3 regions of the Anaerobutyricum hallii genome follow, and region 2 is predicted to be linked to each of the others. Evidence: a T-box and tRNA genes for the amino acid it is inferred to sense, from the RefSeq annotation. Region 2 holds a T-box; the other regions hold tRNA genes.
What was found. A T-box is a leader RNA that pairs with one kind of tRNA and senses whether it is charged. The one in region 2 lies ahead of thrS (threonine--tRNA ligase), so its partner is inferred to be a tRNA-Thr.

Region 1 (7,639 bases), 2.4 Mb from region 2:
CTATTAAGGGTAAAGGTGATGCTGACTGGGCTTACGGTTTAACAGCTCCATTAATCGGACCTGTAATCGGTGCATTAGTAGCTGTAGCTCTTTACGCTGCATTACCATTATAGAATATAATAATAGTAATTTAGTTTACTACATAATGAATAATAAAAACAGGGCTGTCGGAAAATAGATAGTTCCAAACAGGGGCAGATTTGATTCATGTGAGTCAGATCTGCCCCTGGAATTTTTCCATAAAAAGAAAAAAGATGGCTAACGACAACCATCTTCTCTTTGGTGGAACAGTATCTTATGGTAGTGTCTTATTTTTGCTTTGGACGAACAGATTCATGATAGATTCGTTCTGCTATTGCAAGAATGTAATTTTGTACGATATTTTCACTTCCATAATCAGGATTCGGATGTAAATCAGCAAGCTTTAATAAGTTGCCGGCGGCAATCCGACATTCAGCAAAGGAGAGAAGCCCCCAGCTTAGCTGATCGAGTAAATGTGCATAAAGTGAAGAATATGTTACAAGACGGTCTTCTGTTCTGATATGGTCAAGTATTTCGGTAAATTCCGCTCGGATCAGATTACGATAGGTCTCTTTGTAACAGTCCCATAATGCATCTTCAGACACTCCGAAACGTTCCATACGTCGAATAATATCATGCTGTGAGTGTGTAGTGATTCCCTGCTGGAGCCTGAGTGCTTCTTTGATAGAGGTAATTACAGTACGTCCAATTAATTCTCCAAGCTTACTGTGCTTTCCGGCATTCGTAAGATGAGTGTTTGATTCGGCATTCGCTATAATGATGACACCGTCTGTACCGGTTCCGGTAGCAATTCCGCAGGAATATCGGCTGGAAATTAAAAGCTCCTGCATAGCAGCAGCCTTCGCTTCTGCACAGGAGACGAGAGCAGAAGCCATCGCTTCTTTTTTCAGATCGGCATTAATGTAAAGAAGAATATTGATGGTGCCGGTTGGAGTAGTATCGTCAAAGGAACTTTCTGACTTTTCATGCCAGGAAGCCGGATCTCCGATACGACCTCCGTTACTTCGTACACCTGCAGTAGTAATAGCTGTGACGGAAAAGTCTTCATAGGAGAGTGTAGAAATAGCAGCGTTCTCCATGCTTGCAGCAGTCAGAAGACCGGAACAGGCAGAAGAATCAAGTCCTAAGTCTTCCTCTGCCAAAATATCCATGTGCTCCCGATAAGTATCTGCCCGAAGTTTAATCCCCATACCGGAACCGGGATTGGCATCATTATTAAAAACAGCAGATAAATCTGTTGTAAATCCTCCATTATTTGGACCGGTACTCAGGACATTTCGTTGTCCTTTAAAAAGAATAACAATAGACTTCTTGTATTTATGTATGGTATCTCCATTTGGAAATTCATAAAGTTTCAAAATAATGCCTCCTTTTTAGCTTTCTGGTGCCTCGAAGCTTCTATCTAATGTAATAATACATTCCATAAGGAATGCGGCTGGTAATTGCATGACCTTAGAGAACAAATACAACCGTGGGACACACGGGGATGGCTCGCATATGCTTAGCACAGTAGTGCTATCGAACGAGAACCAAACTTGCCGAGGTTGGGAAGCCCCACACCTCTACGGGTGGGGAGGATGTCACCCTAAGTATTTGGCTAAAAATACAACAACGATTAAAATAACCGTTAGAAAAAACATAGTGTTCATTGGAACATTGAGACGTGGGAGTCCACCCTGGTCCGGACGTATTTCAAAATTGTTTCGGTTTTCCCATGCTTCTTCTAAACGCTCTTCCTTTGTCTGGTTCTTCCAGCGTTCCATATTTTCTTTGCTTGTTTCTTCAAAGAGAGCAGAATCGCTTTTTAATCCAAGCGCAGCCCGGTCTCTCGAAGATAATGTTTCATCTTTTCGAATATCGTACCCACATACGGGGCATATTTTTTCATCAAATGGATAAACTTTACCACATTTACGGCATTTAATCGTTGTCATATAGAACCACCTCTTTTTTTAAATTATTAGAATTATAACACGCTTATTATAACTTGACAAGAATACGGAAAATGGCTTATCATATAAAGATAAAGTAACTGTTTGAGAGAATGAGACAGTTAATGTACTCTCGGAACATTTTTGTACTTCGAGAATACATATTAGAATCAGGAGGAAGAATAATGACAGTTGAGATGTGGATGGGGCTTGGAATTGTTGTTGCAATCATCGGCTTTGTTATGTGGCGTGTAGGCTTGAGTATGCAGGCAAAGAGAAATCGAAACGCAGGTATGGTTACTATGATAGCGTGGTTACTTCTCATGGTTGGAGTAATGACCGCCTTTTCATTCTTTAGAGTAAAGTATTTAAGCTGATAAGTGGATAATATAGTAAAAGAGAAATAGGAGAGCATTATGAGGATTTCAACAAAAGGTAGATATGCTCTTCGTTTAATGCTTGATATTGCTATGAATGATGCAGAAGGGAAGCCAGTGAGAGTGAAAGATATTGCCAAACGGCAGGAAGTGTCCGGGAAGTATCTGGAGCAGATTGTTTCGGTACTGACCAAGGCAGGATATTTGAGAAGTATTCGTGGCCCTCAGGGTGGATATCTCCTCACAAAGCATCCGGATGAGTATACGGTAGGTATGATTCTGCGAATTACAGAAGGCAGTATGGAGCCGGTTCCTTGTCTGGAAGAAGGAAGTGAAGTTTGCGAAAGAATGGAAGAATGCATAACGATTCCTCTCTGGAGAAAGCTGAACGAGGCAATCAGCGGGGTGCTTGACCATACGACATTAGCTGATTTGATTGAATGGCATTATGCGAAGAATGGAAATGATTATGTGATTTAAAAAAAGCTTCTGGAATTATAGAAGAGTATGATTTCAGAAGCTTTTTTCTATAAAGAAGAACAGAATGAGTTTTTACAAAACAGGAAAGTAAGCAGGAATCTGACGAAGAATATCGAGGTGTTCTTGAAATTGACATTTTTGTATTTTGGAAGGGAAGGATAAAATGATAGGACAGTATACAACACAACAGTGGCTTTTATATTTTTATGTGTATTGTTTTCTTGGGTGGATTTTTGAATCCTGCTATGTATCATTTAGAAAAAAACAGTGGGTAAACAGAGGATTTCTCCATGGACCGTTTTTACCTATTTACGGAAGTGGAGCAGTGATGATGCTCTTTGTGTCAGAACCATTTAAAGATAATCTGATACTCACCTATTTTGCAGGTGTGGTGGGTGCAACGCTGCTGGAGCTGGTAACCGGAGCAGCAATGGAAGCATTGCTTAAAGTAAGATACTGGGATTATTCCAACCAAAAGTTTAATTACAAAGGATATATCTGTCTGTCCTCTTCGGTTGCCTGGGGATTTTTGACGATATTGATGAACGAAGTATTCCATCCGGCAATCTTACACGTGCTTGCCGTCGTGCCAAAGATGACAGATGAAATCTTTGTGTGGGTAGTAAGTGCAGGTCTTGCGGTCGATCTGTGTATTTCTGTACGTGATGCAATTGATCTTAGAAATATTCTTGTTGGAATGGAAAATGTACGAAAAGAAGTGGTTATATTAAGAAAGAGAGCAGATGTTGTTATCGCTGTTCTTGATCAGGAGTGGAGAGAATATGTTAAGAACCATCCGGCAGTAGAGCGTATGGATGAAATAGGAAAAGAAATAGAACTGCGTCTGGCTAAGATGAGAGAAATGGCAGAGCTTCCAAGGCTTCCAGAACATCAGAAACTCGAAATGCTTGATATGAAAGAAAGAATCGGAAAGTTAAAAGAACGTAATTTCCGCCTGAAAAGAAAGGGAACCGGCAATGTCCGAATGCTTATTAAAGGAAACCCTACTATGGTCTCTCCAAAGTATACGGATGCCTTTAATCAGTTAAAAGGATACTTAGCGGATTTTGAAGAAAAAAGAAAAGGGAAAAAATAACAATTTTTTTAAGATATTGTGAAGAGTGGGAAAATACATTGACTTATTAAGAAAGTTGCGTTACATTTTTAAGATAATAAATTGTGCAGGCATCTGTATTATTTATACAGTTTATACATCATGACGCGCATCTCGCAGCAAAAATGTCAGGACATTCCTGAATATATAGCAATCGGGCAAAAAGGTGATATTATGACAGAAAAATTAAAGAATTATAAGCATGGTTTACTCCTGCTATACTTTCCGTTTTATTTAGCGGCATTTTCCTATTTAGAAAAAAGAGTGCCGGATCAATTACATATTATTGACTGTGCGATTGATCGGTATATTCCCTTTATAGAAGTATTTATCATACCGTATCTTTTATGGTTTGCGTATATTGCAATAGCAGGTATTTACTTTTTCTTCCAGGAAAAGGAATCCTTTTGTAAGTTAATGTATTTTGGCATGATTGGAATGACGATATTTATTATTGTTTCTTATGTATATCCGAATGGCTTAGAACTTCGGCCAGACACATTTACAAGAGACAATATCTTTATACAGCTTACCAGAAAGATCTACTCGATGGATACGCCGACAAATGTACTTCCGAGCATTCATGTGTTTAACTCGATGGCAGTGTATTTTGCCGTAAAAAACAGTCCGTATCTGAAAGAAAAGAAAGTGATAAGAGGAGCGGCTTTTTTTATGACTACTTCTATTATCCTGTCCACCATGTTTTTAAAACAGCATTCCGTTGTGGATGTACTTACTGCATTGATTTTATCTTATGTAAGTTATGATATTATTTATAATGAAAGAACAGAAAAGATAAAAGAAGGATTAGAAGAACTAAAATTTCGCAGAAAACGCAAAGAATTCTCCAAATTTTGACCTTTTCCTGCATTGGTTGATGTGATAGAATAGATATAACAAAATGTTGCAGATGAGGAAGTGTAGACATGCGAAAGATAATATTTATTGGAAGAAGTGAGGCGGGGAAAACAACACTCACACAGGCGATGAAAGGCAAGAAGATTGTTTATCATAAAACACAGTATATTAATCACTATGATGTGATTATAGACACACCGGGTGAATATGCCGAAACAAAGGAACTTGCCGGTTCCCTCGCTGTATATAGTGCAGAAGCAGACGTAGTAGGTCTTTTGATCAGCGCAACAGAACCGTTTTCCCTATATCCGCCAAACGTAACAGCGCAATCTAATAGAGAAGTAGTTGGAATCGTAACGAAGTGTGACCATTGGGCAGCGAACCCAGAGCAGGCCGCTGACTGGCTAAGACTTGCCGGTTGTAAGAAAATCTTTATGACAAGCTCATTTACAGGCGAAGGTATCGCAGATATAATTTCCTATCTGAAAGAGGAACATGATAAGCTTCCATGGGAAGAAGTCAAGGCACAGTACGACCATCTTGGCTATGGAAAAGGAGAAAGCGATCAACAGCTTAATCTTAACGGCGTAATCGTATAATTCATGTATGATTTATAAACAAACGAAAACAGACGAAAAGCAGAAATTTACTATAAAAGAAAATGTGAAGATAATCGCGGCGCAGAAAATGCCTGACTGGCATTTTTACTTGCTCCGACATCACATTTTCTTTTATAGTAAATTTCTGCTTTTCTGTTTTTCTGTTTTTGGGCGAATTAAAAAACTCATATTCATGTGCTTTATAACGCATAGATTGCTTTTTTTATGAATTTTAATTAAAGCTTCTGGTTTTCTTATTTTGATTATAATTCTTATTTTAATTATAGTTTGTAAAAAAATTCCAGGAAAAGTTTCTGGAAAATAAAAAAAGCTCCCTGCCGGACTTGAACCGGCGACCTACGCATTACGAATGCGTCGCTCTACCAACTGAGCCAAGGAAGCTTGTCAAAAACTGACCTAATCATTTTACTATACTTTTAGAAAAAAAGCAATAAAAAAATATTAATTTACTATTTGATTTCTTAGGGGAAACAGACGAAAAAAGAAATAATACCATATCCCATCTGCTCTGTAGTCGCTGTGTTTAAAATGCTCATCTGCATCATAAACACGCTCCGAAGCCGCATCTGGGATATGGTATTATTTCTTTTTTCTGTGTGTTGGCTCCAGAAGGAATGAATGTAATAGTCTTTGGGGAGAGAAGGGGGAGAGGTCAGAAGACTTCTGTTTGCTCGGAAGATGTATCGTCAGATTCATTAGGAGAAAACAGACGAAAAAAAGAAACAATGTCATATCCCATCTACTCTGTAGTCGCTGTGTTTAAGATGCTCATCCGCATCTAAAACACGCTCCGAAGCCGCATCTGGGATATGACATTGTTTCTTTTTTCTGTGTTTTGGTTCCAGGAGGAATGAACGTAATAGTCTTTGGGGAGAGAAGGGGAGAAATCAGAAGACTCCTGCTTGCTCGAAAGGTACACCATCCAGAAGAGAAAAATGATATATTGCCACAATATAGTAGTGAATTTATCGTATACAATGATAGCTGACGATATTATCTTATCAGCATTGACAGCATCGCGGAGACAGTATCAGAATAAGTCATAACTTTCTGACCCCTTCCCCATCTCTTTTCCAAAGACTATTACATTTATTCCATGGGGTACAATACACAGAAAATAAAAATAATAGACTATAGAAAATGTAATGCGAGAGCAAGTAAAAATGCCGGCAGGCATACTTTCTGGGTAGCAGTAGACTTCTGACCTCTCCCCCTTAATTTCTCCTAAAAACTATTGCATTCATTCCTTCTGGAGCCAAAACACAGAAAAATAAAAAGAATAGACCATAACAAATGTAATGTGAGAGCAAGTAAAAATGCCGAACAGGCATTTTTTACGCAGTGATATCTTTACATTTGTTATGGTCTATTCTTTTTATTTTCGTCTGTTTTCTCTCAATGAATTAAATAGTAAAATAGTGTATTATAGAGTATAGTATATTTTAAGAAAGAAGGACAAGTCATGAAATACATAATCATCGGAGCAGGTGGAACAGGAGGAATACTTGGATTCTACATGACAAAGGCAGGAAAAGATGTAACACTTATCGCAAGAAATGCACATTTAGAAGCTATGCAAAAGCAGGGACTTTCTGTTGAAAAAATGTGGATAAACGAAACGGAAAGCATACCTGTCGGTGCAGAAAGTATGGAATCTTATGAGGCAAAAGGAGAAAAAGCAGATGTAATTCTCGTTTGTGTTAAAAAATATTCTCTCGATTCCTGCATTCCATTTATTCAAAACATTTCCCATAAAAATACGATAGTTGTTCCAGTATTAAATGTTTATGGAACAGGTGCGTATCTTCAGGAGAAACTTCCAAAGGTTCTTGTGACGGATGGATGCATCTACGTTTCTGCTAATATTAAACAGGCAGGAGTATTATTGCAGCATGGAGAAATATTAAGAGTATTTTTCGGTGTAAGGGAAAAGGAAGATTTGAAGAAATTAAATGGACAGTTGGATGGTGAATATAAAGCAGAAAGATTATTGAAAAAGATTGCACAAGATTTTAAAGACAGTGGAATTGATGGTATTTTATCAGATAACATAAAACGGGATGCCTTGACTAAGTTTTCCTATGTGTCTCCAATCGGAACCGCAGGACTTTATTTACACGCTATTGCAGGAGATTTCCAACGAGAAGGAGAAGCCAGGGAACTTTTTAAGACATTAATTCGAGAAATTGTTACACTAGCTAACGCAATGGGAATCAC
Region 2 (7,639 bases):
ACAGACAAAAAAATTCCAGCTTATAATAAAGATTATAAGCTGGAATTCTTTTTGCTGTTTATTCGCTCTATTTAAATTTCTTTTTCGATGATCTCGGCAAATTCTTCTACAGACATTGCACCTAATTCCGGACTGTCATTTTGATCTGCTACATCTCTCTTTCGAACAGATACCGTTCCTTCATTCTGTTCTTTTTCTCCAACGATCAGCATATATGGTACCTTCTGAAGCTGTGCCTGTCTGATCTTGTAACCAAGTTTCTCATCCCTGTCATCCATTTCAACACGAACCCCTTTTGCCTTCAGCTCCGCAGAAACTTTCTTAGCATACTCTGCAAATTTGTCGGATACAGGAAGAACTTTTGCCTGTACCGGTGCTAACCATGTTGGGAACTTTCCTGCATAATGTTCAATTAAGATTCCGATAAATCGCTCAATAGAACCAAATACAACACGGTGAATCATGATTGGACGATGTTTTTCTCCGTCTGCTCCAATATATTCTGCCTCAAATCTCTGTGGAAGCTGGAAGTCAAGCTGGATTGTTCCGCACTGCCATGTTCTTCCGATAGAATCCTGTAAATGGAAGTCAAGTTTTGGACCATAGAATGCGCCGTCTCCCTCATTTACTTCGTAAGGAATATTCATGGCTTTGATTGCATTTTCCAATGCATTTGTTGCTACTTCCCACTCTTCTTCTGTTCCCATGCTATCATCTGGACGAGTGGATAATTCTACATGATAAGTAAATCCAAATTTCTTATATACTTCATCAATCAATTTTACGACTTTCTGGATTTCATTTTCAATCTGCGCCTCTGTCATAAAGATATGGGCATCGTCCTGTGTAAAGCATCTTACACGCATCAGTCCATGAAGCTGTCCGGACTTTTCGTGACGGTGCACAAGGCCAAGTTCCCCAAGACGAAGTGGAAGTTCTTTGTAAGAACGAGGCTCCATCTTATAAACAAGCATTCCACCTGGACAGTTCATTGGTTTTACAGCAAAATCCATGTCGTCAATTACTGTTGTGTACATATTTTCCCGGTAATGATCCCAGTGTCCGGATGTCTCCCAAAGCTGTCTGTTTAAAAGAATTGGTGTAGAGATTTCCTGATACTCTTCTCTTGTATGAATCTTTCTCCAGTAATCAATTAATGTATTTTTCAATACCATTCCCTTTGGTAAGAAAAATGGAAATCCCGGACCTTCCTCCATAATTGTAAATAAGCCAAGTTCTTTTCCAAGCTTTCTATGGTCTCTCTTTTTCGCTTCCTCAAGCATATGCAGATAATCCTGCAATTCTGATGCTTTTGGAAAAGAAATTCCATAAATCCTTGTAAGCATCTTATTTTTCTCATCACCACGCCAATATGCACCTGCTGTAGAAAGAAGCTTAATTGCTTTAATAACACAGGTGTTTGATACGTGAGGACCCGCACAAAATTCCTCATAATCTCCCTGCTTATAAAATGTAATCGTCTCATCTTCAGGAAGTTCTTCGATCATCTCCACCTTATAATCTTCCTGTCTTTCTTTCATATAGGAAAGAGCTTCTTCTTTTTTCACTTCAAAAACTTCCAGTGGAAGGGACTGTTTTACAATCTTTTTCATCTCTTTTTCAATTGCCGCAAGATTCTCTTCTGTAAATGAAAAAGAAAAGTCAAAATCATAATAAAATCCGTTGTCAATTGCTGGTCCGATCGCACACTTTGTATCCGGATATAATCTCTTTACTGCCTGTGCCAGCACATGAGCGCTTGTATGCCAAAATGCTTCCTTTACCTCTTTGTTGTCAAAATCACCTTCGATTACCTGTCCATTTTTTTCCAGAACTTTCATTTCATTACCTCCAAAATAAGAACGAATCTGACTGGGACCTTTCTTTTTTATTTGCTCCAGGCATTTTAAGACATTAGCCTTCAAAGTCAGGAGTAATTTTCTGTAAATTAAAAAAGCACCCATAGATTACAATATGACTATAATCTAAGGGTGCAGTAAATACACGGTTCCACCTTATTATTTCACTTCAGATTCTATGATTAAATCCTATCCCTTAACGCGGGCATACGGCAACACTTGTGAAATATCCCAAAATGTCTTACCCATCTCAAAAAATACTTCTTTTCGCATCGCAGCTCAGGAATGGTTTTCATATATTTCCTCATAAATAACTCTCAGCACTCGTTACTCTCTCTGTATAATTCTAATATATTACTCTTTTCCTTCATCGCTTTTCGTTGTTTCGAGTGTATGGTAGCACTATTAAAAATATTTGTCAATGTTTTATTTTTTATACTTTTGAGGTCTGAATGAAAATCTGTCTGAAATCGTATCCTTTATATTAGAAAAATACTGTGGAAGTAAAATCTTTCGCTCTGTAGAAAACACTTCTTTCCATGAATAATTGACAGCCTCTTTCGCTTCTACAAACTTATCTTTCAAAATTATTTCCGTTAAAAGCATGGCGGCAGTCATCGCAGAAGTCATTCCCCAACCATTAAATCCTGTTGCCACATACAGACCCGGTGTTTTTCTTTCAGAAGCATAAGATCCGATATATGGTATACCATCTAAACTGAAACAATCCTGTACTTTCCAGCTCGCCTTCTCTTTTGCTTCAGGATAGTACATTGCTGCTGCCTCCCTTAGTTTCTCCCATTCATGAGCCTCCCTGTCACTTTCTGGCTTGTACATTCCTCCTGTCATTAAAAGTAAATCCCCATAACTTCGAAAAGAGAGTCCTCCCTGCGCTTCATCTGTATACATCCCATTCATCTTCTGTGCATTCCCCAGTGCCAGAATACAGGACTCTTCCATATGCAGCTTTCTGTTATACTTGCCAAGCTTCTCATAAAATGGAATATGTGTTGTGCAAATAATATGATCTGCTACCGTAACGTGTATTCCACACCATATAACATGCCTGAACCAGTCATCAATCTCTACACCTTCATATATATGTATATTCTGATGCTTTTCCAGTTCTTTTACAAGACCATTCAACAATTTTACCGGATTTAGCTTGGCCTGTCCCGGAAAACGTACTGCTCCTGATATATCAAAGGGCAATTCTGTTGTCTCACAAAAATCTGCCTTCCCGCCAATTCGATCTACTGCATCAATCTCTTTTTCAATCTTTTCTCTATCATTCTTAGAATAAACATAAGAACTCGTTTCTTCAAAATCACAATCAATCTGTTCAGAAAGTTCCCGATACTTCTGTATTGCCTGTTCATTCGCCTGAAAATACATCCTGGCCTTCTCCTCACCATCTCGTTCTAATAACTTACTATAGATCAGACCATGTTGAGAAGTTACCTGTGCCATCGCATCTTTCCCTGTTCCTTCAGCGATTCGATCTTTATCTAAAAGAATACAGTCTACTCCTGCATCTTTTAAAAACCAGGCACATAGTATACCGCATAAACCTCCGCCAACAATCGCTACATCGGTCATTTCCATGCATTCCATCTTTCCATAATCAGATTTTTCTGCTGTGTCAATACTCCTCCATATAGAATCTGACATCGATCTATCCTCCTGAAATTTATCTCAGTCGAGAAGACTCCCACCTCTTTCAGGTGGTGAGTGGCTGCTCGACTTGAATTCTCTACTATTCTTTCTGTAATTATTAACCATTATACCACCTTTAACATTTCTATTATACAACTAAAAAGAAAAAGAATGTTATTAATTTTTCTTAAACATTCTTTTTCTTCTTTTCATGCTGTTTTTTTAATATAATTACTGTTTATATAGTTTATTTTGTTTGTGCGTTATTCGTTTAATTTAAAATTTACTTTTTATATGATGCCAGATTCAAAGAAATATCCTATAATTCAGATGGCTTACTTACTTCATAATCCTTCCATGCTGTACTTTCTGTCGCACCGGACATATCTGCTTTCGTAGAATAAGAAGATACGGTTATTGTATATTCACTATTTCCTTGTACATATACCGTTCCATCTGTTCCTTTAATTGTTACAGTCCATGTACATCCTTTTGCAATGTAGAAGTTACAGTATCTCCTTCTTTCTCCCAAACCGCAAATACTAATTTCCACCTGGAGCCAGCTAGCAGAAAAGCAGAAATTTTATATCAAATAAAATGTGATGTCGGAGCAAATAAAAATGCCGAACAGGCATTTTCTATGAAGCGACTATCTTCACATTCTATTTGATATAAAATTTCTGCTTTTCGTCTGTTCTTCCAATCAAATTAGCAATTTTTTCTCTAATTCATGTAATTTTCCTGCAGCTTCCGGATTCTGTTTTTGCAGTCTTCGTTCTAAATTCTCTCTGCTTTCTACTAACTTTTCCCATATCTCTGGATTTTCTTGTTTTAATTCTATCTCCAAATGATGACGACGTTTTTCGATCATCTGGAATATAAGCTGTTTATTTTTATCCTCTTCTAGATTTGCGGAAAGTTCATCTAAATGAAGTTCCATTCTTCGAAGAACCTCATCCTCATCAATAGCACCGAGATTGTGCCATGCCTGCATTTGTTTTGAAAGACCTTTTTCCGAAATTTCTTTGATTTCCGGCCAATGATGCAGATTCGCTATTACCCGATGTACTCTTTTTTCGATTTCATTTACTGTATCTTCACCAAATGCCCATGCAAACTCTTCGAGTGTATTTTCTTCTTCGGCAGGTAATGTATGTAGCCACAGTGCTTTTTTTAATTTTTCTATTTTTTCTGTATTATGCTTATGAACAGGCAGTTTTCCTGCATGTTCCCGCAATTCTTCTAAGCTTTCCTGCAGATTTGCCGGAATACCTTCCAGTGGAAATGGTTTTTGTAATCCTGAATCAAGAAGCGCTGCCGTAATCGTTCTTCTGATACACCCTTCTTCTATTAATCCACCCATTCCAAGATTTCGAAACTGTGTATTAAGTGCCTGCATATGTTCTGTAATGTAAAATGCAATTCCTTTTTTCTCTAAGTTTTGTTTTAACATAAGAATCGTATCCGCTGCTGTTATATCAATACTTGTAATTGTTCCGGCATCTACGATTACGGTTTTTATGTCTTCTTTTAAATTATTTTCGATATCTTCCTGAAATAATTTACTATTTGCGAAGAAAAGGGTTGCATTAAAACGATAGATCATCGTGTGTTCAATCGGATGTGCATAATGATTTTTATCTAAATCATAAAAACCATCTCTTCCTGGAATACCTCCAAGAAATGCTCTTGTCGGATTCGTTTCCCGAATAACAACTGCCACAAAGGATAGAATGATTCCTATAATTACTCCGTAAATTGTTCCAAGAAAAAGTACTGCCATGCAGGCTGCTACAAAAATATAAAATTCTTTTCGACTTACTTTAAATAAACGAACTGCCAAATGCCATTCTACAACATTCATTAATGCAGAGATCACAATTGCCGTCAATACCGGAACCGGCAAGTATCCTATAAACCCTGCTGCAAATAAAAGAACCATTACCATAGAAATTGCTGCTGTAATAGAGACAGCCTGCGTCCTTCCTCCAAACTGTTCATTCATTGATGTTCTTGAAATACTTCCATTTACCGGACAGCTTCCTGTAAAAGCAGAAATAATATTTCCTGCCGCACAGGCAAGGATTTCTTTATTATCATCTATTTTATAACCATTTTTCGAAGCAAAATTATTCTCGGAAAGTAAAGTTTCTGCCATAACAACAACAGCAATCATCAAGCCACGACCTGCTGCATGCTTAAGGTCTACATGAAATACAGACGGTATAATAAATTTAGGAAGTCCTGGCTCTACTTTCGATAGTAAAGCCACTCCATAATGATCCACATGAAATACCAATGTAGAAACCATTCCAAGAGCCATGATCACAACTGCCATCGGAAACTTCGGCATTACTTTTTTAGAAATAATCAATATTGCCAGCGCTCCGACACCTAATCCGACCGATACCCAATTTATATGCAATGCTGTCTCATACAAATGTTTTAACAGTTCTGGAAGTTCACCAGAACCGGATTTACCTCCCATAATCTTTGGAATCTGCATCAAGATAATTGTCAACGCGATTCCGCTGATAAACCCTCCCATAACTGGAGTAGAAATAAATGTAACGAGCTTACCTGCTTTCAAAAAATAAAATAAAAGCAGCCATAAACCAACGAATAGTGCAATAACTGGAATATACCGGAGTGCATCCACACTCCCACTCTCAATTCCAAGACTTGCAAGCGCTGCTCCCGCGATGGCCGCCGGTGCCGCATCCACTCCAAAAATAAACTGAGGAGAAGTGGAAAAAAGTGCAAAAAATAAAATAGGAAGTACAGAGCCATACAGTCCAAAAACTGCTGGCAGACCTGATACTTCCGCATACCCCATAGAAATAGGAATAGAAACAGCCGCAATCATGATTCCAGCTGTAAGATCTTTTCCAAAATATTCTTTTTTATAATTCTTTAATGTAGGAAATAAAGAAATTTTCATAAATCGTATGCCTTCCTTTCTATAAAACTTACCATATAATATAGAAGATTCTTGAGGCAATGTAAAGAGAAGAAGAAAAGATCTATTTAACAAACTTTCCAAATACATTTCTCACCAATGGTCCTGCAAAGAAAATCTGCCAGCACAGTGCCATTGGGAAGTTCATTGCAGTTGTCTGTAACCAGACAGCTATAATTTCTTTTCCCGGATGTTTAAATAATACCGTTGCAATAAAACTCATTGCCGGACACATCAGACAAACAATCATTGATGAAATTGCCAGTATGATAAAAATCGGTTTATCTGTTGGGGATACAATACGAAATGCAAGAAATTTAGATAATTTCTCTACAACAAAAAATTCTAAAATAAATGCTGCAGGCCACATAATCGGCATCTCATAAAATGCGAGTAAGAAAATCTGGTTGCTCATACCTCCCTTATCAATAGAAATGTTGTAACAAACCATAGCATAGACCATGACAAAAGCCATGATGAGGGTGAAAATAACGTTCTGTAACTTTGTTTTTGGCATAATCAGCCGCCTCCTTTTATTCTGTCTACCGAAAATTTACTTTTCGATGAAATAGTATAAAAATAGGATGTGTTGTTCGTTATCAATATTTTTTCAAAATATTGTGCGTTTCCAATTAGACCAAAATATTTTTATGATATTTTCTTGATACGAGTCGGTATTATAGCATAAAAATTTTTTTTGCGTAAGTACTTTTTTATTTTTTTATTTAGGGCATACTATAAAAATACTGCAAAATAGGTAGATTGCCCAATTATATAACTGTTTTATACTACTTTATAGTAATTTTTTATCACTATAAAGTGCCATAATACGCAAAAAAAGTGCATTTTTTTACCTTTATTTCATTTTATATAAATGTTATAATTGTTATGTTTTTGTAAGGAAATTGTAAAAAAGAAAGGATAAACGTAATGAAGGAAAACAAAAACGATTTTAAACCGTATATTCCTGCGGACCAGGTAGTTCCGGAATTTACAGTCACAGCCTTAATTCTTGGTATTTTACTTGCAGTTATTTTTGGTGCTGCTAACGCATATCTTGGACTTCGAGTTGGTATGACCGTTTCCGCATCTATTCCTGCAGCCGTACTTTCCATGGGTATTATTCGTATCATTCTTCGTAAGAATTCTATCTTGGAAAACAACC
Region 3 (7,639 bases), 970 kb from region 2:
TGTTGGAACTTCTGGGAACTTGTAACCTTTCATAAGGTTTACACGAGTAAGGAACTCATTAGCGGAGTATACTCCAAGTAAGTTCTCTCCCGGAATATTTAAGAATCTTGGCAGACCTGCACCGCTTCCTACGAATACTGCCTCGTAACCGTCTTCCATCAGTTCATCGATTGTCACAGAACGTCCAACGATTACGTTTGTCTCGATATCTACACCAAGATCTTCTACGCTCTTGATCTCTCTTGCAACTAAGGCTTTAGGCAGACGGAATTCAGGAATACCGTAGCTTAAAACACCACCGGCTTTATGTAAAGCTTCAAATACTGTTACATCGTAACCTTTCTTAATCAGCTCGCCTGCACAGGTGATTCCGGATGGACCAGAACCTACTACAGCAACCTTCTTACCGTTCTTTTTAATCTCTGCCTTTACTGGTGCAGCATGTTCCATATGATAATCTGCAACGAAACGCTCCATACGTCCGATGGCTACCGGCTGTCCCTTGATACCACGCACACATTTACCTTCACACTGGTTCTCCTGTGGGCATACACGTCCACAGATTGCAGGAAGTGCATTTTCACTTGTGATGATCTCATAAGCAGCTTCAAAGTCTCCTTCTGCTACTTTCTCGATAAATCCTGGAATTGGTACATTTACCGGACATCCGCCTACACAAGGTTTATTCTTACAGTTTAAACATCTTGTTGCTTCTTCCATCGCCATCTCAGCAGTATAACCAAGAGCAACCTCATCAAAGTTTTTATTTCTTACGTCTGGTGCCTGTTCCGGCATTGGAACCTTTGTCAGACTCATATTCTTCTTTGCCATCTTATGCTTCTCCTCCCAGTGCCATCATCTTACATTCGTGTTCTTCTTCTTTAAACATTCCCTGACGCTTCATACATTCATCAAAGTCTACAAGGAATCCGTCAAAGTCCGGTCCGTCTACACAGGCAAACTTTGTCTCTCCGCCGATCGTAACACGACATCCACCGCACATTCCTGTTCCGTCAATCATGATCGGGTTCAAAGATACCATTGTATGAAGATCAGCAGGTTTTGTAACATTCACAACATTCTTCATCATGATCAGTGGTCCGATAGCGATACACTCATCATAAACTTCTCCTTTATCTAAAAGATCCTGAAGAACCGTTGTAACAAATCCCTTTGTTCCTTCACTTCCGTCATCTGTTGCTATATAAACATTCTCACAAAATTCGCGGAACTTATCAGCCCATAAAACGTACTCTTTGCTCTTACCACCAATGATAACATCTACTTTTGTTCCGTTCTCAGCCAACTTACGAAGCTGTGGATACAGAGGGGCAGCTCCAACACCACCGGCAACACCGATGACTTTGTTCTCTCTCTTTTCAAGAGATGCAGGTACTCCGAGAGGACCTACAAAGTCTGCCAGATACTCGCCTTCTTTCTTCTGGCTTAATAGAGTTGTTGAATATCCTAAAATCTGATAGATAATAGTAACAGTCTCTTTTTCTCTGTCATAATCTGCGATAGTAAGTGGTACTCTCTCACCATCTTCATCCACACGAAGAATGATGAACTGTCCAGGCTCACATTTACGTGCTACGAAAGGAGCATGGATTTCCATCAGTTCTACAACGCTGTTGAGCGTTTCTTTTTTTACGATTTTGTACATACGGTTACACCTCACTCATAATCTCGCCAATCTAAGTAACTAAATTTTAGCGTGCCTTTATTATTACATGAACAAGAAAAAAACTCAAGTAAAAACCGCAGAAAATGAGTCTTTCTGCGGTTTTCTGCTTTTATCCTGTCATAAATATAACGATAAGTTCATAACAAATCCCGAGAGCTTACACCTTATTTTTTGGGTTTATAAGAGCTCTTCAGAGAAACAACTCGGTTAAATACCAAATGATCCTCTGTACTGTCTTTTGCATCACAGCAGAAATATCCCTGTCTTACAAACTGGAAACTATCATAAGCCTTGCTATCTTTCAGACCAGCTTCTAACTTACATTCCGGAAGAATCGTCAGAGAATTTGGATTTAAATTAAGACTTCCATCCTCATTGTAAACACCCTTCTCTTCATCCACAATGTTCTCATATAAACGAACTTCTGCATCTACACATTCATCTGCACATACCCAGTGAATCGTTCCTTTTACTTTACGTCCGGTAAATCCGCTTCCGCTCTTTGTTTCCGGATCATACGTACAGTGGATTTCTGTCACTTTGCCGTTCTCATCTGTAATGTAATCTGTACATTTTACAAAATAAGCATTCATAAGACGAACTTCATTGCCCGGATACATACGGAAATATTTCTTTGGAGGGTCAATCATAAAATCATCTCTTTCGATATAAAGTTCACGACCAAAGGCAACTTTACGACTTCCCAACTCCTCATTCTCTTTATTATTCTCTACATCCAGGTACTCAATCTGTCCTTCCGGATAGTTTGTAATAACAACCTTTACAGGATCAAGAACTGCCATCACACGAGACTTCTTAAGTTTTAAATCATCACGAATACAAAATTCTAACATCGCATAATCTACAGAACTCTGTGCTTTAGAAACACCTGCAAGCTCAATAAAAGTACGGATAGCATCCGGGGTAAAACCTCTTCTTCTAAGAGCTGCGATGGATACGAGACGTGGATCATCCCATCCATCTACGACACCATCTTCTACTAACTTTTTAATGTAGCGCTTTCCGGTAATTACATTGGTCAAATACATTTTTGCAAATTCAATCTGTCTTGGAGGCTGTTCGAAACCAACTTCTTTTACAACCCAGTCGTAAAGAGGTCTGTGGTCTTCAAATTCCAGCGTACAGATAGAATGTGTTACACCCTCGATTGCATCTTCAATTGGATGTGCAAAATCATACATTGGATAAATACACCATTTATCTCCTGTATTATGATGTGTCATATGTGCAACGCGGTAGAGAATCGGATCTCTCATGTTAATATTACCGGCAGCCATATCAATCTTTGCTCGAAGTACTTTCTCTCCATCTGCAAATTCACCATTCTTCATCTTTTCAAAAAGTTCAAGATTCTCTTCTACAGAACGGTTACGATATGGGCTTTCTTTCCCAGGTTCTTTTAATGTTCCTCTGTATTCACGAATTTCTTCTGCGGACAGATCACAGACATATGCTTTTCCTTTCTTAATCAAAGAAACGGCTGCCTCATACATCTGATCAAAGTAGTTGGATGCAAAAAACAGTCTGTCTTCATAATCTGCCCCTAACCACTGCACATCTTTCTTAATAGATTCTACGAATTCCATTCTTTCTTTTGTAGGATTCGTATCATCAAAACGCAGATTAAACTTGCCATGATACTTCTGTGCCAGCCCATAGTTTAATAAAATAGACTTTGCATGTCCGATATGAAGATATCCGTTTGGTTCCGGAGGGAATCTGGTCATGACATGATCATACACACCCTCTTCTAAATCTTTATCAATCGCCATCTCTATAAAATTTTTCGATACTTTTTCTTTTTCTTCCATTCTCATCCTCCTGTAATTCTATAAAGGCTTCGATTCCCTTTAACTGCGTTCTATCATATCATACTTATTTTTCCTGTACAAGTGAAAATCAACGGTCTTCTTCTTTATAGAAGTAAGTATTGTCTCCAATCTGCCCATATTTCTTATAACCTTTCAGCTTTTTATACGAAGAAGCACGAAAATACATGATATAAGAAGGCAGATTTCTTTTTTTGCCGGCAAGCGCATCGTCTACCGCCTGTATACATTCCTGAGATGGCTTTCTGTCTATATATGGATATGTCTCAGTTTTTTTGTCATAATATGCACTAAATTGTGCCTTTTCCCTCACTACATCCATTAAATCATCCGGATATTTGTCAGATTCTAAACGATTTAACATACAGCTAATCACCGCTAACGAACCTTCGTACCCTGTATCACATTCCATAGAAACCACTTTATAAAGAATCTGGCGGTCACCGGCACTGATTTCATTATCATATTTTACCGGAACCGCCATCGTCTCTTTTACTTTTTTCTTATTACTTATTTTATTACTTTTCTCATTACTTTTTTTATGATTCCTCTGCTTTTTTATTTCTGTCTGTTTTTTCTCTTGCTGAAGCTGTAAAAAAGTACGCCCTTCAAAAGAAATCCAGTCGTCCGCTACAAATGGAAAAAGCATCTGTGATGCACTGACATTCTGAAACCAAAAAAGCCACAACACTAACACCAGTAAAATATGCCTGTAATTCCCATGTTTTTTTCTATTCATATTTTTCTCCTGTCTTATTATTTCGCTATCGCGATTTCTAATAATATATGACAAGAAGACAAAAAATATGCATTTTTGATTTTTTGACCTTGGTATCATAAAAGGTATTTTTTCCCTGATTTGATGTCACGAATTACTCCGTATTTTAACCTTTTGACCCTGGTATCATCATATTGTGCCAATAGTACATATTTTTTAAAAATTTAATAAAATTCCGTTGACAAACCGAATAGGGCATGATAGAATCCTTTTTGTCAGGTTTGTATATCTGAATTGCTGATGTAGCTCAGTCGGTAGAGCGTCGCCTTGGTAAGGCGGAGGTCTCGAGTTCAAGTCTCGTCATCAGCTTATATCTATGCTGAAAAAGAAAAAGAGAGTTATCCAATGAATATTATTGGATAATTCTCTTTTTCATTATATATACCAAATGTGAAATGAGATATACCATGTACTATTAGGGAATCCTTGTTATAGTACATGGCTGTTTTTGCAACATTCTCTTAAGCAGACAATTAATTTCTTTTATATAATACCTTCATAAAATCAATATAATTCCCTGAATGCGTAATTTTTTCAATGAGCTCATCATTTTTTACAAGTGACATAATCTCATCATAGACACAGATCAAAAGATTTTCATCTCGAATTTCTTCCGGGAGCGCCAGCAAAAACACAACTTGAATATTGTCATTTTTATATGGCATCGGCTCACGAAATACTCCCACAGATAACACAATGGCATCTCCTGCCTTTTGTACAGCATGAGGAATCGCAATATTGTCAATGATCATACTGGATTTCGATTCTTTTTCCCATACCCGTTCTTTGAAGTCTTCATCAACATATCCATTTTGACAAAGAGTATCCATCATCTGGTCTAAAGCGGAAATATAATCTTTTTGTTCTGAAAGATTAAAAAAGGTATCTTCTTTTAAAATATTAGCCATTACATACCAATTATCATCAAGAATCACCGCATCTGTTCCTTTACAAAACTTCGCCTGGCGAAGCTTGTTTTTCAGTTCATTCTCATCAAAAATCTCATGAATATAAATAACCGGACATTCACATTCTATCATGTGCTCCGTTGTACAGATTACAATATCATACTGATCAAGAATATCACTGACTGCTTCAGACGGTGCCAGTATATCAAGCTGACTGCTGCTGTCAACTACTTTACGAATCTGCACAGCAAATAACTGTGCTGTAACTCTTCCCTTATCGCTGATCACTGCAATCTTTTGCTGCTTTTGATTCAAAGTATTTACTTCAAGGAACACCCCAAAATAAGCTGCCAGATACCCAAGTTCTGCCTGTGTCACTGCAACTTCCGCTTCCTCACCGATTACTCTCGCCGCTATTTCTGACATTTTAAATGCAAGCGGATATTTGTAATGAATGTCTTCAAACATCGGATTATCAATGTGTACATTATAACGAAGCCTGTTTATCATAAACATAATATGATACATAAACTTCTCTGCAAATTCATGAGGATCGATTGAAATATTTAATTCCAGACGAATCCCCTCTACAATCTTTTTCAGTAATGGCTGAATCTTCTCATCGAGTTCTATGCTATACATATTTTTACTGTCTGCAGGTGTACGCATACCAATGATCGGCAGAAAAACAAATATTTTTTCTTCTATTGGAATTTCAATGTAAAATTCTTTTGAAAGATTATCAATTAACTGATTCACAAATGAAAAACTGTTTCTTGATACTAAATTATAATACTTTTCCGGCATACGGGTAATGATATGTCCCGTAAGAAAACGATCAAACATTAATGTCATATAGTTCTCAAACATTTTCTGTGTTGATTCTTCAAAATTCTGTTCAGCCAGCGCTTCTCTGATCCCCTTTAGCATCAATTCATCCTGGGGATAATTCTGATAAATAGAGTCAAAAAGATTCTCCATAACAAACTTTCGAATATTAAGTTCCGAACCGGCAAGAGCTAATCCCTTACTGGTCTTTCCAACAATCTCAAGCTCGTAGTCTTCCATTGTCTGGCGAAGCTTTTTTAAATCGCTGATTAATGTACTTCGCCCTATGTTCATCTCATAAGCAAGGTCATCTGTAAGTACCGGCTCCATCGCTCTCATAAGCTTCGCAAAAACATACTCCTGTCTCTTGTGGGAAGAATTCATCAAATCATCTGTTTCTATAATACGGGCATACGCATTTTGAAAGTCTCTCGTATCAAACACTCTAAGACCGCACTTTCCCTGATTAATTTCTATCAGGCCACTGTTTTTTAATTCTTTGTTAATGTCTTTTATATCATTCCGAACTGTACGCTCACTCACGCCAAATCGTTCTGCCAGTGTCTCAATATTTAATGTAGAACTTTTTCGCAAAACAGACAGGATGTTAGCCTGTCTGTTGTCACCAAATAAATTTTTCATACCTTGTCCGTTATCCTTTTCAGATTTTCTGGTTATGTTTTGGTTTCGTATTAATATTTTCTGTAATTATTCAGAATCCATTCACCAAAACGAATCATCAATAATTCTGAATTACTACTTATTCTATAATCTGGATTGTTGTACCGATCTTGATTTCCGGAACTGGTTTTTCCTCTACATAAAGAGTTCCCGGAAGTTCTGCTTCTGTCATGCCATTAAAGCGGATCGTACAATGACCCAGACCTGCGAGTGTTACCGGTGCCTCTTCTCCGACACAGGTAATCTTATATTCATTTTCATCAATTTTTAATGTCTGTCCTGCCTTGATTTCTCCATTAATCGGATTCACATCAACAGAGTAACAATAATCTCTTAATTCTGCCGGAGCACTGTCTCCAAAAATAATAATGAAGTCTCCTCCATTCATCATCATAATATCTTTTCCAAGTTCTTTTACTTTGTTCTCATAAATTATAGCCATGATTCTTCTATCCTTTCTACAGTTTGCTCCTTTTAATTGTAACACATTCTCCAATACATGTAAGAGCTAATTTTAATATTTTATTCAAGTCGAGCAGGATGCCGGAGCATTCCTCTTCTCTGACATCCTCTATTTACTTTTTGTTTTATTTACTTAAGCGTATAATCCAAAACTTGCTGCATATGCAATTAATACACGAATCCAGCCTGTTAAAAATCTGGAATACATAACGGAAAGTACACCAACTTCAATTGTTTCAGGCTCTGCTTCAGCAAGTCCAAGACCTACTGGAATAAAGTCACATGCACCCTGGCAGTTGATTGCAAAAAGTGCTGGAAGTGCAAGCTGAGGAGCAATGTTTCCTTTTCCAATTTCTGTTCCGATCAATGTACCAACAATCTGTGCAATAACCGCTCCAGGTCCAAGTAATGCAGATAATCCAGGAATAGAACAAATGACACCAAG

Region 1: it has a tRNA-Thr gene. The T-box ahead of thrS (threonine--tRNA ligase) is inferred to sense a tRNA for this amino acid. The anticodon was not compared.
Region 3: it has a tRNA-Thr gene. The T-box ahead of thrS (threonine--tRNA ligase) is inferred to sense a tRNA for this amino acid. The anticodon was not compared.

What each region holds. Positions count from the first base shown of each region.
Region 1 covers NZ_LT907978.1:634,596-642,234, forward strand. Annotated here, with positions in the region: gene EHLA_RS02810 (MIP/aquaporin family protein) at 1-113, shown strand, start outside; gene EHLA_RS02815 (adenosylcobinamide amidohydrolase) at 309-1,400, opposite strand; gene EHLA_RS02820 (hypothetical protein) at 1,623-1,976, opposite strand; gene EHLA_RS02825 (hypothetical protein) at 2,159-2,350, shown strand; gene EHLA_RS02830 (RrF2 family transcriptional regulator) at 2,390-2,830, shown strand; gene EHLA_RS02835 (putative ABC transporter permease) at 2,994-3,926, shown strand; gene EHLA_RS02840 (phosphatase PAP2 family protein) at 4,119-4,802, shown strand; gene EHLA_RS02845 (EutP/PduV family microcompartment system protein) at 4,871-5,401, shown strand; tRNA gene EHLA_RS02855 (tRNA-Thr) at 5,731-5,803, opposite strand; gene EHLA_RS02860 (ketopantoate reductase family protein) at 6,885-7,639, shown strand, end outside.
Region 2 covers NZ_LT907978.1:3,009,771-3,017,409, forward strand. Annotated here, with positions in the region: gene thrS (threonine--tRNA ligase) at 72-1,841, opposite strand; T-box leader at 1,985-2,239, opposite strand; gene EHLA_RS13695 (NAD(P)/FAD-dependent oxidoreductase) at 2,286-3,530, opposite strand; gene EHLA_RS13700 (hypothetical protein) at 3,835-4,068, opposite strand; gene EHLA_RS13705 (SulP family inorganic anion transporter) at 4,219-6,456, opposite strand; gene EHLA_RS13710 (DUF2798 domain-containing protein) at 6,539-6,991, opposite strand; gene EHLA_RS13715 (OPT family oligopeptide transporter) at 7,405-7,639, shown strand, end outside.
Region 3 covers NZ_LT907978.1:2,040,783-2,048,421, forward strand. Annotated here, with positions in the region: gene gltA (NADPH-dependent glutamate synthase) at 1-831, opposite strand, end outside; gene EHLA_RS09315 (sulfide/dihydroorotate dehydrogenase-like FAD/NAD-binding protein) at 833-1,666, opposite strand; gene EHLA_RS09320 (glutamine--tRNA ligase/YqeY domain fusion protein) at 1,852-3,525, opposite strand; gene EHLA_RS09325 (cell wall hydrolase) at 3,608-4,276, opposite strand; tRNA gene EHLA_RS09330 (tRNA-Thr) at 4,552-4,624, shown strand; gene EHLA_RS09335 (BglG family transcription antiterminator) at 4,789-6,693, opposite strand; gene EHLA_RS09340 (PTS glucitol/sorbitol transporter subunit IIA) at 6,812-7,174, opposite strand; gene srlE (PTS glucitol/sorbitol transporter subunit IIB) at 7,328-7,639, opposite strand, start outside.